DNA from 4 places in the Streptomyces sp. NPDC088733 genome. Region 2 is predicted to be linked to each of the others. Evidence: riboswitches for the same ligand, from Rfam matches in the RefSeq annotation. Region 2 holds a riboswitch; each other region holds the start of a gene.

Region 1 (3,290 bases), on a different contig from region 2:
GGGCGGTGGTCAGACCGGCGACCAGCCGGTCGAGCGTGAGTCCCGGCGTCACCTCGTGCGGCTCGCCGTTGACGGAGACGGTCATCGCGGTCATGCGTACTGCTCCTGAGGGGTGAATCGGCCGGGGGAGAAGGGACGGGCCACCTCGGGCGGTTCGCCGCCCGTCAGCACCTCCGCCATCACGTCGCCCGTGAGCGGGGTGAGGAGCACGCCGTTGCGGTGGTGGCCGGTGGCGACGAGCAGGCCGTCCAGTGCGGTGCGGCCCAGCATCGGGGCGTTGTCGGGGGAGCCGGGCCGCAGTCCCGCGACCGTCTCCACCAGGGGCAGTTCGGTGAGGCCCGGCACCAGCTCGTGGGCGTCGCGCAGCAGCTCGTACACGCCGCCGGCCGTGACGGTGGTGTCCCAGCCCATCTCCTCGCTGGTGGCGCCGACGACCAGCTCGCCGTTCTCCCGCGGCACGAGGTAGACATGCGCGCCGCGCACCACGGCCCGCACCGTGCGGGAGAGGAAGGGCGCGTACGCCGCCGGCACCCGCAGCCGCAGGACCTGGCCCTTCACCGGGCGCACGGGCGGCAGCAGGTGTTCGGGCAGCCCGCCGAGCAGGCCGCTGCGGCTCCCGGCGGCCAGCACGGTCTGCCCGGCGGCCAGCACCGTTCCGTCGTCGAGCACCACCCCGCGCGCCCGGTCGCCCGTGACGTCCACCCCGGCCACCGCCGCACGGCGGAACACCACCCCGGACAGTTCGCAGGCCCGCAGCAGCGCCGCCACCAGCCGCCGCGGATCGACCTGGTGGTCGCCGTCGACACGCAGCCCGCCGCGCACACCGGGCGCGAGCATCGGCTCCAGGCGACGGCACTCCCGCCCGCTCAGCCACTCCGCGCTCAGTCCCAAGGAGGTCTGGAAGGCGTGCAGTTCGCGCAGCTCCGCCCGGTCGTCGGCGTCCAGGGCGACGGCGAGCGTGCCGCACGCCCGGTAGCCGAGGTCCAGGCCCGTGGTCTCCTCCAGCTCGGCCGCGAACGCCGGATAGCGGCGGATCGCGGCGAGGTTGAGGTCGAGCAGGGCCTGCTCGCCGTACTGCAGCTCGGTGACGGGGGCCAGCATCCCCGCGGCCACCTGGGCGGCGCCGCCGCCCGGCTCGGGATCGGCGACCACCGTGCGCAGTCCGCGCAGGGCCGCCCTCCAGGCGGTGACCAGTCCGATGATCCCGCCGCCGACGACGACCGCGTCGGCCGGGTGGGACGCGTCATGACGTTGCACGGTGTTCCGCTCCTCCCTTCGCCGGCATGACCCGGATCAGGTTCGTACGGTCGGCGGCCGGCCAGCCGCCCTCTCAGCCCGGTGCGCCGGGCTCCCGCGAGTGCTTCGAGCGCCACTTTAGTACGCACTCCTGAGGGCGAGTAGGGCGCCGCTACCGGAGCGCGCGCCACCCGGGGTTACGGTGATCAGCGTGACCAGCAGCAGCGAGCAGCGAGCCGTCGTCGTCGGGGCCGGGATGGCCGGGGTGCAGACCGCCGTGTCCCTGCGCGAGCAGGGGTGGGGCGGCACGATCACGCTGCTCGGCGCGGAGCGGCATCCCCCGTACGACCGGCCGCCGCTGTCCAAGGGGGTCCTCTTCGGCGCCGACGAGGGCCCGGGCGCGCTGCTGGAGGTGGACTTCGGCGGCATCGGCGTCGAGCTGCTGCTCGGCAGGCACGCGAGCGCGCTGCGCCCGGACGAGCGCCAACTGCTCACCGACGCAGGCCCGGTGGAGTACGACACGCTCGTCGTGGCGAGCGGCGCCGAGCCGATCGTGCTGCCCGGCAGCGCGGGGGTGCCCGGCGTGCACATGCTGCGCACCCTGGACGACGCCGCCCGGCTGCGCCCGGTCCTGGAGGCGCGGAAGACGGTCGTCGTGGTCGGCGCGGGCTGGATCGGCGCCGAGTTCGCCACGGCCGCCCGGAACGCCGGCTGCGCCGTGACCGTCGTCGAGGCCGCCGACCGGCCGCTGGCGGGCGTGCTGCCCGAGCGGATCGCCGACCGGATGCGCGGCTGGTACGCGGAGGCGGGCGTCGAACTGCGCACGGGCGCCGCGGTCGCCGCTGTCGAACCCGGCCTCGTCCGGCTCGCCGACGGCGACGAGATCGCCGCCGAGGCCGTCGTCGTCGGCATCGGCGCCCGGCCGGCGACGGACTGGCTCGCCGGCTCCGGGGTCGACCTCGGCCCGGACCGGGCGGTCCTCGTCGACGACCGGCTGCGCACCTCCGTGCCCGGCGTGTACGCCGTCGGGGACTGCGCCTCCTTCCCCTCCGCCCGGTACGGCCGGCGGCTGCTCATCCACCACTGGGACAACGCCGTCCAGGGGCCCCGCACCGCGGCCGCCAACATCCTGGGCGGCGACGAGGCCTACGACCCCGTCCCGTACTTCTGGTCCGAGCAGTTCGGGCGCTTCGTGCAGTACGCGGGCTACCACGGCGCATCCGACGAGATGCTGCTGCGGGGCGACCCGGACGGCCCCGCCTGGTCGGTGCTGTGGCTGCGCGGCGACGTGCTCGTCGCGCTGTTCGCGGTGGGCCGCCCACGCGACCTGGCCCAGGCCCGCAAGCTCATCGCCCGGGAGGCCCGGGTCGACCGGACCCTGCTCGCCGACCCCGCCGTCCAGCTGCGGGCCGCCGTCCTCTGACCGGTTCGGACAGCCGGCCCGGCCTGCCGCCGGGGGCCCCGCATGCCCCTGGTGGACGCCACGAGTACCGCGGTACGGGTCCGGGATGGCACGCTTGTCCTGTGACCGAGATCGACGCAAAGATTGATGCCCTCGTACCCTCCTGGCTGACCGTCCCCGACATCGCCGAGCAGTTCGACGTGGAGGTGACCCGGGTCCGCCAGATGATCAAGGAAGGGCTGCTCATCGCGGTGCGCCGCGGGGAGAACAGGGTGCTCATGGTCCCCGCCGACTTCATCGGCGACGGGAAGATCGTGAAGGGCCTCACCGGCACGCTGAACCTGCTCAAGGACGACGGGTTCAGCGACGAGGAAGCCCTGGAGTGGCTGTTCACCCCGGACGAGAGCCTGCCCGGCACCCCGGTGCAGGCGCTGCGCGAGAACCGCGGGACCGAGGTGAAGCGCCGGGCCCAGGCGCTGGCCGTCTGACCTGCCCGGACACCCCGGACACCACCGCGTTCGTACCGACCGCACGCACCGCACCCGAGGGGGACCCACCGCATGACCGTCCACGCGCGCCTCGCCGACGCCCGGCTCTACCTGTGCACCGACGCCCGCCGGCGCCAGGGCGGCATCGGGGAGTTCGCGGCGTT
Region 2 (3,290 bases):
AGCGTCACGTAGAGGTCGAGACTGTGCATCACGCTGCGTACGGTCCGCGAAAATCGGGAACCCGAATCGGACATGCCGCCCCCCTGGGAAGAATCTCTCCAGGAGGGTTGTCTCCAGTGGCGGGTGCCGTGAATCATCCAGCACGCCGAGCCAGGGCCGGCCCACGGCTACCAGCGATGGCAGAGGACGCTGGGGCCCCGCTTTTCACTCAAGCCCATGTGCCCGAGCACCAGACGCCGTCCCTCGGCCGTGCAGAATCGGCTGGTGCTGACAGGGGACACCTGAGGGTGACGGGAGCCTCACCCATCTGACCTGGGCCGCCCCAAACGATCTGCGACACTGGACGGACCATGCCTGCACCCGGAGAACTCACTTTCGTCGCGCCGCGCGCCGCCAAGAAGCCGCCGCGGCACCTTGCCGACCTCACGCCCGACGAGCGGCGGGAGGTGGTCGCGGAGCTGGGGGAGAAGCCGTTCCGGGCCAAGCAGCTGTCGCAGCACTACTTCGCGCGGTACGCCGACGACCCGGCCGCGTGGACGGACATCCCGGCGGCGTCGCGCGGGAAGCTGGCCGAGGGGCTGCTGCCGGATCTGATGTCGGTCGTGCGGCACAGCAGCACGGACAACGACACGACGCGCAAGACGCTGTGGCGGCTGTTCGACGGGACGCTGGTCGAGTCGGTGCTGATGCGCTACCCGGACCGCGTGACGATGTGCATCAGCTCGCAGGCGGGCTGCGGCATGAACTGCCCCTTCTGTGCGACCGGGCAGGCCGGCCTGGACCGGAACCTGTCCACCGGCGAGATCGTGCACCAGATCGTCGCGGGCATGCGCGCGCTGCGTGACGGGGAGATCCCGGGCGGCCCGGCGCGCCTGTCGAACATCGTCTTCATGGGCATGGGCGAGCCGCTGGCCAACTACAAGCGTGTGGTCGGCGCCATCCGCCGGCTGACCGACCCCGAGCCGGACGGGCTGGGGCTGTCGCAGCGGGGCATTACCGTCTCCACGGTCGGCCTCGTGCCGGCGATGCTGCGTTTCGCGGACGAGGGCTTCAAGTGCCGCCTCGCGGTGTCGCTGCACGCGCCCGACGACGAGCTCCGCGACACCCTGGTGCCGGTCAACACGCGCTGGAAGGTGCGCGAGGTGCTGGACGCCGCGTGGCACTACGCGGACGTGTCCGGGCGCCGCGTGTCGATCGAGTACGCCCTGATCCGGGACATCAACGACCAGGCGTGGCGCGCCGATCTGCTGGGGCGGCTGCTCAAGGGCAAGCGCGTGCACGTCAACCTGATCCCGCTCAACCCGACGCCGGGCTCGAAGTGGACGGCGTCGCGGCCCGAGGACGAGCGGGCGTTCGTCGCGGCGCTGGAGGCGCACGGCGTCCCGGTGACCGTGCGGGACACCCGCGGCCAGGAGATCGACGGGGCCTGCGGGCAGCTGGCGGCTTCCGAGCGCTGAGCGGCGCTTGCTAGGGTGGCGGTCGTTTGCGGCCGTTTGCCCTGAACGGCCTGAACGATCGACAACAGAACATCCGACAGGGGAGCGCACACAGCGCTGAGAGTGCGGCACGGCCGCAGACCCTCGAACCTGATCCGGGTCATACCGGCGTAGGGAGTCACTTGATGAGCACCATCCGTCGGCGTGCCGCCGGCACCGCCCTCGTTGTCGCGCTCGGCGCGGCGTCCCTCGCGGCCTGCGGCGAAGGCGGCGATTCCGCCGGCGGCGGTTCCAAGACCGTCACCCTCGTCAGCCACGACTCCTTCGCCGCCTCGAAGGCCGTGCTGAAGGAGTTCACGCGGCAGACCGGCTACACGGTCAAGGTCCTGCGCGGCGGCGACGCGGGCGCGGCGGTCAACCAGGCCGTGCTGTCCAAGGGCAACCCGCAGGGCGACGTCTTCTTCGGCGTCGACAACACCCTGCTCTCCCGCGCCCTGGACAACGGCCTGTTCACCCCGTACGAGGCGAAGGACCTGGACAAGGTGCCCGCCGCCCTGCAGCTCGACGCCGCGCAGCACCGTGTCACGCCCGTCGACTTCGGCGACGTGTGCGTCAACTACGACCGCGCCTGGTTCACCGCGCACAAGGTGCCCGTTCCCGAGACCTTCGACGACCTGGTCAAGCCGGAGTACAAGGACCTGCTGGTCACGGAGAACGCCGCGACCTCCTCCCCGGGCCTGGCCTTCCTGCTCGCGACCACCGCCAAGTACGGCGACGGGGGCTGGCAGGACTACTGGACCAAGCTGAAGGCCAACGGCGTCCAGGTCGTCGACGGCTGGGAGCAGGCCTACTACGACAACTTCTCGGGCGCGGGCGGCGGCAAGGGCGACAAGCCGCTGGTCGTGTCCTACGCCTCCAGCCCGCCCGCCGAGGTGCTCGCGCTGAAGGAGCAGCCCGCGCAGGGCCCGACCGGCGTGGCGACGGCCACCTGCTTCCGGCAGATCGAGTTCGCCGGGCTGCTGGACGGCGCGAAGAACAGCGAGGGCGGCAAGGCGCTGATCGACTTCCTGCTGAGCCGCGCCTTCCAGGAGGACATGCCGCTCAGCATGTTCGTCAACCCCGCCCGGGACGACGCGAAGCTGCCCGAGGTCTTCACCAAGTACGCGCCCGTGATCAGCGGTTCGGCCACCGTCGAGCCGAAGAAGATCGCCGCGAACCGTGAGCAGTGGGTCAAGACGTGGTCCTCGCTCGTGCTGAAGTGACCGGAGCGGCCCGGCGCAGGGCGGCCGCCCTGCGGCCGCACGCCGTGCGGCTCGGCCTGATGGCCGTGCCGGCCGCCTTCTTCGCGGTGTTCTTCGGCTACCCGGTCGCCGCCATCGTCACCCGCGGGCTCCGCGAGGGCGGCCACTGGCGCCTGGACCGCTTCGCGGACGTGCTGGGCGATCCCGACATCCTGCACGTGCTGTGGTTCACCTGCTGGCAGGCGGCCGCCTCGACCGCGCTGACCCTGGCGGTGGCCCTGCCGGGCGCCTATGTGTTCGCGCGCTTCGACTTCCCCGGACGGCATCTGCTGCGGGCGGTGGTGACCGTGCCCTTCGTGCTGCCGACGGTCGTCGCCGGGTCGGCGTTCCTCGCGCTGCTGGGGCGGGGAGGGCTGCTGGACGAGCTGTGGGGGGTGCGCCTGGACACCACGGTGTGGGCGATCCTGCTGGCGCACGTCTTCTTCAACTACGCCGTGGTCGTACGGACCGTGGGCGGCCTGTGGGCGCAGCTCGACCCGCGGCAGGAGGAGGCCGCGCGCGTGCTGGGCGCCGGGCGGTTCGCCGCGTGGCGGCGCGTGACGCTGCCCGCGCT
Region 3 (3,290 bases), on a different contig from region 2:
GGACGCGGGTGAGCGCCTGCGCGGCGAAGGCGATGTGGTCGGCGGACGACGGGGCCATGGGGTCGCTCCTTTGGGGGATGGACGGGGGTGTGGCGGCTCAGGCCCGCGCGCGGTGGCGCAGCCGCAGCGGCGCGTACACGGCGAGGGCCACCAGGAACGCCACGTAGTACGAGAGGTCGGCGCCGTGCAGGGCGTCCGCCACCGGGCCGACGTACAGGCTGGTGTCCATGAACGGAACGGCCGCGGCGAAGGCGGCGGCGAACGCGAGCACGGCCGGCAGCCCGGGCTGCGGACGGCCGGTCTCGGCGGCGAGGTCGATCTCCTCGCCGCCCCGCGCCCGTGCCCGGGCCAGCCAGTCGACGACGACGATCGCCACGAACCCCGGGATCCAGTAGCCCACGAACAGAAGGACGTTCTGGAAGCGGGCCGTGGTGTCGGCGGCGTGCATCCACAGCACCAGGGGGAAGCCGAGGGCGGCGGCCAAGGCGGCCGCCGCCGGGCGCGGTATGCGCACGCCGGCGGTCTGGAGGGCGAGCGATCCGCTGTAGTCGTTCATGGCGTTGCTGCACAGGGCCGCCAACGCCACGGCGAGCAGCCCGAACGCGCCCACCGCCCCGCCTCCCAGCAGATCGGCCACCCCGGCAGCGGTCTGGTCGGTCAGCACCGACGCGCCCCACAGCCCGAGCGCCTGGACGGCCACGAAGGACACCACCAGGCCCGCGGTGGTGAACCAGAACATGCGCGGGCGGGAGGTGGTGCGCGGCAGGTAGCGGCTGAAGTCGCTGGCGTAGGGGGCCCAGGACAGCGCGAGACTCAGCGCGATGGTGCTGGTCAGGACGAACGCGCCGCCCCGGTCGGCGCCGTGGGCGGAGCCCGTGGCCGCGGGGTGGACGCCGTCGAGCAGCCTCCAGGCGATCAGCGCGAACGCGGCGGCGAGCACGAAGGTCATGACGATCTGGAGCCGGTGGATGGCCTCGTAGCCGAGGACGCCGAGAGCGCCCTGGGCGAGCATCATCACCAGGACGCCGAGCCAGAACGGCAGTCCGCACAGCCGGGCCAGCGCGTCGCCGCCGAAGAGCCCGATCAGCGCGTCCCAGGCGACCGAGGACAGCCACTGCAGGATGCCGGGGAGCGCGACGGCCCGGCCGAAGGCGAGCCGAGCCAGCGGCAACTGCCCCGCGCCGGTCCGGCTTCCCCAGGTGCCGAGGTACGCGGTGGGGATCGCGCCGATCACGGTGCCGAGAACGACGGCCGCGAGCGCCGTGGCGAAGTCCAGCCCGAGGGCGATGCCGATGGTGCCGGTGAACACGCCGGTCATGGTGAGGTTGGGAGCGAACCACACGGTGAACAGCCGCCCCGGGCCGCCGTAGCGGTTGGTCTCGGGGACCGGTTGTATGCCGTGCGCCTCGATGCGGAGATCGCCCGCTGCCGCCGGCATACGGCCGTCGAAGACGGTCTGCCGGCCGTCGGAAACATGCGTCAAAGGCATGGAAGACATCCCTCCGCCAGTGCGAACTGGTTCAGGTTCGACGGGTGTGATCTCAGCCCTCGGTGGGGCACCCCGTGTCCGGTACGACGGACAGACTAACCCGATCCCGCTGCTCAGCGCGTCGACAGGAGGGCACGGCATCAGCACGGCCCGCGGGCAACACGGTCAAATGCTGCCAAACGCGGGCTGTATGGATCTTCCTCAAAGGGCGTGGGACGGCTCGGGCCGCACCGCGCAGATGTCGAGCAGGTGCCGCCGGGTCGTGTGCGCCCGGTCGCGCTCCGCATGGCGGTGGCCCCTGCCCCCCGGCGGGCAGGGGCCATCCGCGGGCGTCACTTCTGCAGCGCCAGCCAGTCGGCGAAGCGGGTCGCGCCGAGCTGCGCGCTCCCGAGCGGCACGAGCGAGCTCTCTTCCAGCTCGGACCCCCAGTAGGGGGCGTGCGGGTCCGCGACGACCGTACGGGGGTCGTTCGAGGCGGCGAGCGCGTCCCGGATGAGCTCGTCGAACCGGAAGGCGTCGGGGCCGGCGATCTCCAGCGTTCCGTCGAGGGGGGCGCCGGCCGCGGTGCGGGCGACGGCGAGGGCCACGTCGTCGGAGTGGATGGGCTGGAACTTGACGGGAGCGATGCGCACCGTGTCGCCCTCGGTGGCCGAGTCCGCGATCCCGTTCGTGAACTCGAAGAACTGCGTGGCGTGGACGATGGAGTACGGCAGGCCCGACGCCTTGATCAGCTCCTCCTGGGCCAGCTTGGCGCTGAAGTAGCCGTTCTCCGGGAGCCGGTCCGTGCCGACGATGGAGAGCGCGACGTAGTGGGTGGCACCGGCCTCCGCGGCCGCCTTGAGCAGGTTGGTCGTGCCGGTGCGGAAGAAGTGCATCACGGCCTCGTTCTCGAACGAGGGCGAGTTGGAGACGTCGACGACGACCCGCGCGCCTTGGAGCACCTCGGCGACGCCCTCTCCCGTCAGGGTGTTGACGCCCGTGTTGGGCGAGGCGGCGACGGCCTCGTGCCCGTGGTCGCTGAGGTTGCGGACGACCTTCGAGCCGATGAGCCCGGTTCCGCCGATGACGACGACCTTCATGGGAGCTTCCTCTCGGAGAGTTTCGTGCGTACGGAGAAAATGACCGGGCGGGGACCCCGCCTGTGACAGGCGCCCGGCGGGCTCGCGCGCCAATGCGCGCGAGCCGGGCGTCACTCGGCGAGCTTCCCCTCGGTGGAGACGTCCTCCATCAGGGCGGAGATCTCCTCGGGGACGGGCGGGATGCTCTCGCGGGTGATCCCCGTCGTCGGGGACCAGACGAGGTTCACCTGGAACGCGGGGTCCAGGTCCGGGTAGTCGCTGCGGTTGTGGCAGCCACGGGTCTCGCGGCGTTCGAGCGCCGATTCGAGTGTGGCCCGCGCCGCCAGCGCCGCCGCCTTGAGGTCGAAGGCGTGCGCCAGGTCCTGGAAGCCGGCGATGTCGGGGTGGACGCCGATGTCCGCCATCCGCTTCTCGATCGCGGTGAGTTCCTCCAGCCCGGTCAGCAGCCCCTGTTCGTCGCGGACGACTCCCGCGTGCTCGGTCATGGTGTTGCGGATGGCGCGCTGGAGGGCGCGGACGTTCTCGTGGCCGTCGGCCGCGAGGAGGTCGTCGACCTCTGCCCGGGCGTGCGCCACGGCGGACGCCGACCGCGGCTGCGAGGTCAGCGACTGGGAGTAGGCGGCGGCCGCCTGTCCGGTGAGACGGCCGAAGACCAGCAGCTCGATGAGGCTGTTGCCGCCCAGCCGGTTGGCGCCGTGCAGGCCGCTGGAGGCCTCGCCGAT
Region 4 (3,290 bases), on a different contig from region 2:
CGAAGCCGCCCTGACCCGTCCCCGTCTCGTCCCCGGCCCCGTCAGCCGTAGGCGGGCGCGACGTACACGGTCCGTGGCGGCAGATACTCCACGACCACCACGACCGTGCCCTTCCCGATGCTCTCCCCCTCGGTCGCCGGATACGCGAGGAAGGCCTCCGCACCCCCGCGGACCTGCACGATCACCTCGCCGACCAGCCCCGGGCCCACGGCCCCGGTCACCCTCCCCTGGAGCCCGACCACCCCGTCCACCCCCGTACTTCAGGAACTCACCGTGCCCGGCGCCGGCGGCGCCCGCCGCCCGTGGGGACAGTGTCCCTCCCGGAGCGGTCCGCCGACACCACCAGCGCGGCCAGCGCGGTCGTCAGCGGCACGGCCACCACCAGCCCGATGCTGCCGACCAGGGTCCGGACGATCTCCTCCGCCACCAACTCGCTGCCCGCCACCGCCAGCACGCCGCGCTGCGCGATGGAGAACAGCAGCAGCAGGGGCAGCGCGGCGCCCGCGTACGCCAGCACAAGGGTGTTGACGACCGAGGCGATGTGGTCGCGCCCGATGCGCATCGCCGCCCGGTACAACTTGTGCCAACTGGCGCCCGGATCGGCGTCCCGGAGCTCCCACACGGCCGAGGTCTGGGTGACCGTCACGTCGTCCAGCACACCGAGCGATCCGATCACGATCCCCGCCAGCAGCAGGCCGTGGATCTCGATGCCCGGGTAGAGGTCGTGGATCAGCCCGGTCTCGTCCGAGGTGTTGCCGCTGAGCACCGCCCAGTCGATGAACACCGAGCCCAGCAGCGCGATCAGCAGCAGCGAGCAGAGCGTGCCGAGGACGGCCACCGAGGTACGGGCGTTGAGGCCGTGGCACATGTAGAGCGCGATCAGCATGATCGCGCTGCCGCCGATGACCGCCACCAGCAGCGGGTCGCTGCCGTGCAGGATCGCCGGGAGGATGAACAGCGTCAGCACCGCGAAGCTGACGATCAGCGCCGCCAGCGCCAGGAACCCGCGCAGCCGCCCGACCACGACCACCGCCGCCGCGAAGAGCCCGGCCAGCAGCCACAGCGGCAGCGCCCGGTCCACATCGGTGACCGAGTACTGCAACTCCTTCGGCGCGCCGGGCGCGTAGGACAGCAGGACCTTCTGCCCCTCGGTGTAGTGCCGGGTCTGGGTCGGCTGCACGATCTCGGTGAAGGTACGGCCGGTGTCCTTGCCCGAGGTGACGCGGATGGTCGCCCGCTCGCAGATCGACGGGGTCTTCGGCGGGGCCGCGCCGGGGCCGCCGGTGTTCGGCTCCGCGTTCACGTCCGCGCACTTGACGTTCTCCACCCGCACCACCCGGCCCGACTGCGTCTGCTGGTCGAACCCGACGCCCGAGCGCTTGTGGGCCGGCACCCCGTTCGGCCAGAGCACCACCAGCCCGACCACCACCGCGGCGACGAACGGGATCAGCACCGCGGCGATCACCTTCCGCAGATGCCGGGAGACCGGCGGCACCGGACCGTGGCCATGGCCGTGACTGTGGCCGTGACTGTGCCCGTGACCGGGGCCGTGGGCGTGGCCGTTGCCGGGGCCGGGGGGCTGCGCATGAGGGGAGTCCACGCGCCGATCATCCCAAGGCCCACTGGTGCGCGCCGGAGAAGACCCGCTAGCGTGGTCGCACCTTTGCACACCGCGGGAGCTCGGAGCACCGGGCTGAGAGGGCGCTGACCGGCCGAGGGCCACCAGCTGCGCCGACCGCTGAACCTGTTACCGGGTAATGCCGGCGTAGGGAGTGGGTCTCATGACCATGCAGGATGCACGCGCGCGCGAAATCGGCTGGCACAAGGGCTACGTGACCGGGTCCCGCCCGGACATCGAGGTACCTGTCCGCCGGGTGCACCTGACCAACGGCCAGGACGTGACGCTGTACGACACGTCCGGCCCGTACACCGACCCGAACGTGACCACCGACGTCCGCCGCGGCCTTTCGCCGCTGCGGGAGAACTGGATCGTCGCCCGCGGCGACACCGAGGAGTACCCCGGCCGCCCCGTCCGCCCCGAGGACGACGGCCTCAAGCACACGTCACCCCGCGGCGGGCTGCGCAACCTGGACGCCGTCTTCCCCGGCCGCCCGCGTCTGCCGCGGCGCGGACGCGGCGGGCAGCCGGTCACCCAGCTCGCGTACGCCCGGCGCGGCGAGATCACCCCGGAGATGGAGTTCGCCGCGATCCGCGAGAACGTCGCCCCCGAGGTCGTCCGCGAGGAGATCGCGGCGGGCCGGGCGGTGCTGCCGGCGAACGTCAACCACCCGGAGATCGAGCCGATGGTCATCGGCAAGCGGTTCCTGGTCAAGGTCAACGCCAACATCGGCAACTCCGCGGTGACCTCCTCCATCGAGGAGGAGGTGGAGAAGATGACCTGGGCGACCCGCTGGGGCGCCGACACGGTCATGGACCTGTCCACCGGCCGCAACATCCACACCACCCGCGAATGGGTGCTCCGCAACTCCCCCGTCCCCATCGGCACCGTTCCCCTCTACCAGGCCCTGGAGAAGGTCGACGGCAAGGCCGAGGAGCTGACCTGGGAGATCTACAAGGACACGGTCGTCGAGCAGGCCGAACAGGGCGTCGACTACATGACCGTCCACGCGGGCGTCCTGCTGCGGTACGTCCCGCTCACCGCCCGCCGCAAGACCGGCATCGTCTCCCGCGGCGGCTCGATCATGGCGGCCTGGTGCCTCGCCCACCACAAGGAGAGCTTCCTCTACGAGCACTTCGAGGAGCTCTGCGAGATCCTCGCCGCCTACGACGTCACCTACTCCCTGGGCGACGGCCTGCGCCCCGGCTCCATCGCGGACGCCAACGACGAGGCGCAGTTCGCGGAGCTGCGCACGCTCGGCGAGCTCAACTCCGTCGCCAAGCGGCACGGCGTGCAGACCATGATCGAGGGGCCGGGGCACGTCCCGATGCACAAGATCAAGGAGAATATCGACCTCCAGCAGGAGATCTGCGAGGAGGCGCCGTTCTACACCCTCGGCCCGCTGACCACCGACATCGCGCCCGCCTACGACCACATCACCTCCGGCATCGGCGCCGCGATGATCGCCTGGTGGGGCACGGCGATGCTCTGCTACGTCACGCCCAAGGAGCACCTGGGCCTGCCCGACCGCGACGACGTCAAGACCGGCGTCATCACGTACAAGATCGCCGCCCACGCGGCCGACCTCGCCAAGGGCCACCCCGGCGCCCAGGACTGGGACGACGCCCTGTCCGACGCCCGCTTCGAGTTCCGCTGGGAGGACCAGTTCAAC

What was found. Region 2 has a riboswitch for thiamine pyrophosphate ahead of ACIP64_RS26095 (thiamine ABC transporter substrate binding subunit). Riboswitches for the same ligand answer to the same signal wherever they lie in the genome.
Region 1: another riboswitch for thiamine pyrophosphate. It lies ahead of thiO (glycine oxidase ThiO); the one in region 2 lies ahead of ACIP64_RS26095 (thiamine ABC transporter substrate binding subunit).
Region 3: another riboswitch for thiamine pyrophosphate. It lies ahead of ACIP64_RS04855 (purine-cytosine permease family protein); the one in region 2 lies ahead of ACIP64_RS26095 (thiamine ABC transporter substrate binding subunit).
Region 4: another riboswitch for thiamine pyrophosphate. It lies ahead of thiC (phosphomethylpyrimidine synthase ThiC); the one in region 2 lies ahead of ACIP64_RS26095 (thiamine ABC transporter substrate binding subunit).

Annotation. Positions count from the first base shown of each region.
Region 1 covers NZ_JBIVLH010000005.1:102,180-105,469, forward strand. Annotated here, with positions in the region: gene thiS (sulfur carrier protein ThiS) at 1-85, opposite strand, end outside; gene thiO (glycine oxidase ThiO) at 91-1,257, opposite strand; TPP riboswitch at 1,253-1,365, opposite strand; gene ACIP64_RS11230 (NAD(P)/FAD-dependent oxidoreductase) at 1,448-2,659, shown strand; gene ACIP64_RS11235 (Rv2175c family DNA-binding protein) at 2,761-3,126, shown strand; gene thiE (thiamine phosphate synthase) at 3,199-3,290, shown strand, end outside.
Region 2 covers NZ_JBIVLH010000015.1:98,330-101,619, reverse strand. Annotated here, with positions in the region: gene ACIP64_RS26105 (hypothetical protein) at 1-32, opposite strand, end outside; gene rlmN (23S rRNA (adenine(2503)-C(2))-methyltransferase RlmN) at 351-1,457, shown strand; TPP riboswitch at 1,526-1,630, shown strand; gene ACIP64_RS26095 (thiamine ABC transporter substrate binding subunit) at 1,622-2,698, shown strand; gene ACIP64_RS26090 (ABC transporter permease) at 2,674-3,290, shown strand, end outside.
Region 3 covers NZ_JBIVLH010000002.1:322,987-326,276, reverse strand. Annotated here, with positions in the region: gene thiM (hydroxyethylthiazole kinase) at 1-58, opposite strand, end outside; gene ACIP64_RS04855 (purine-cytosine permease family protein) at 98-1,489, opposite strand; TPP riboswitch at 1,481-1,574, opposite strand; gene ACIP64_RS04850 (SDR family oxidoreductase) at 1,822-2,568, opposite strand; gene ACIP64_RS04845 (L-aspartate oxidase) at 2,679-3,290, opposite strand, start outside.
Region 4 covers NZ_JBIVLH010000029.1:57,895-61,184, forward strand. Annotated here, with positions in the region: gene ACIP64_RS35590 (hypothetical protein) at 42-242, opposite strand; gene ACIP64_RS35595 (YibE/F family protein) at 269-1,600, opposite strand; TPP riboswitch at 1,663-1,790, shown strand; gene thiC (phosphomethylpyrimidine synthase ThiC) at 1,782-3,290, shown strand, end outside.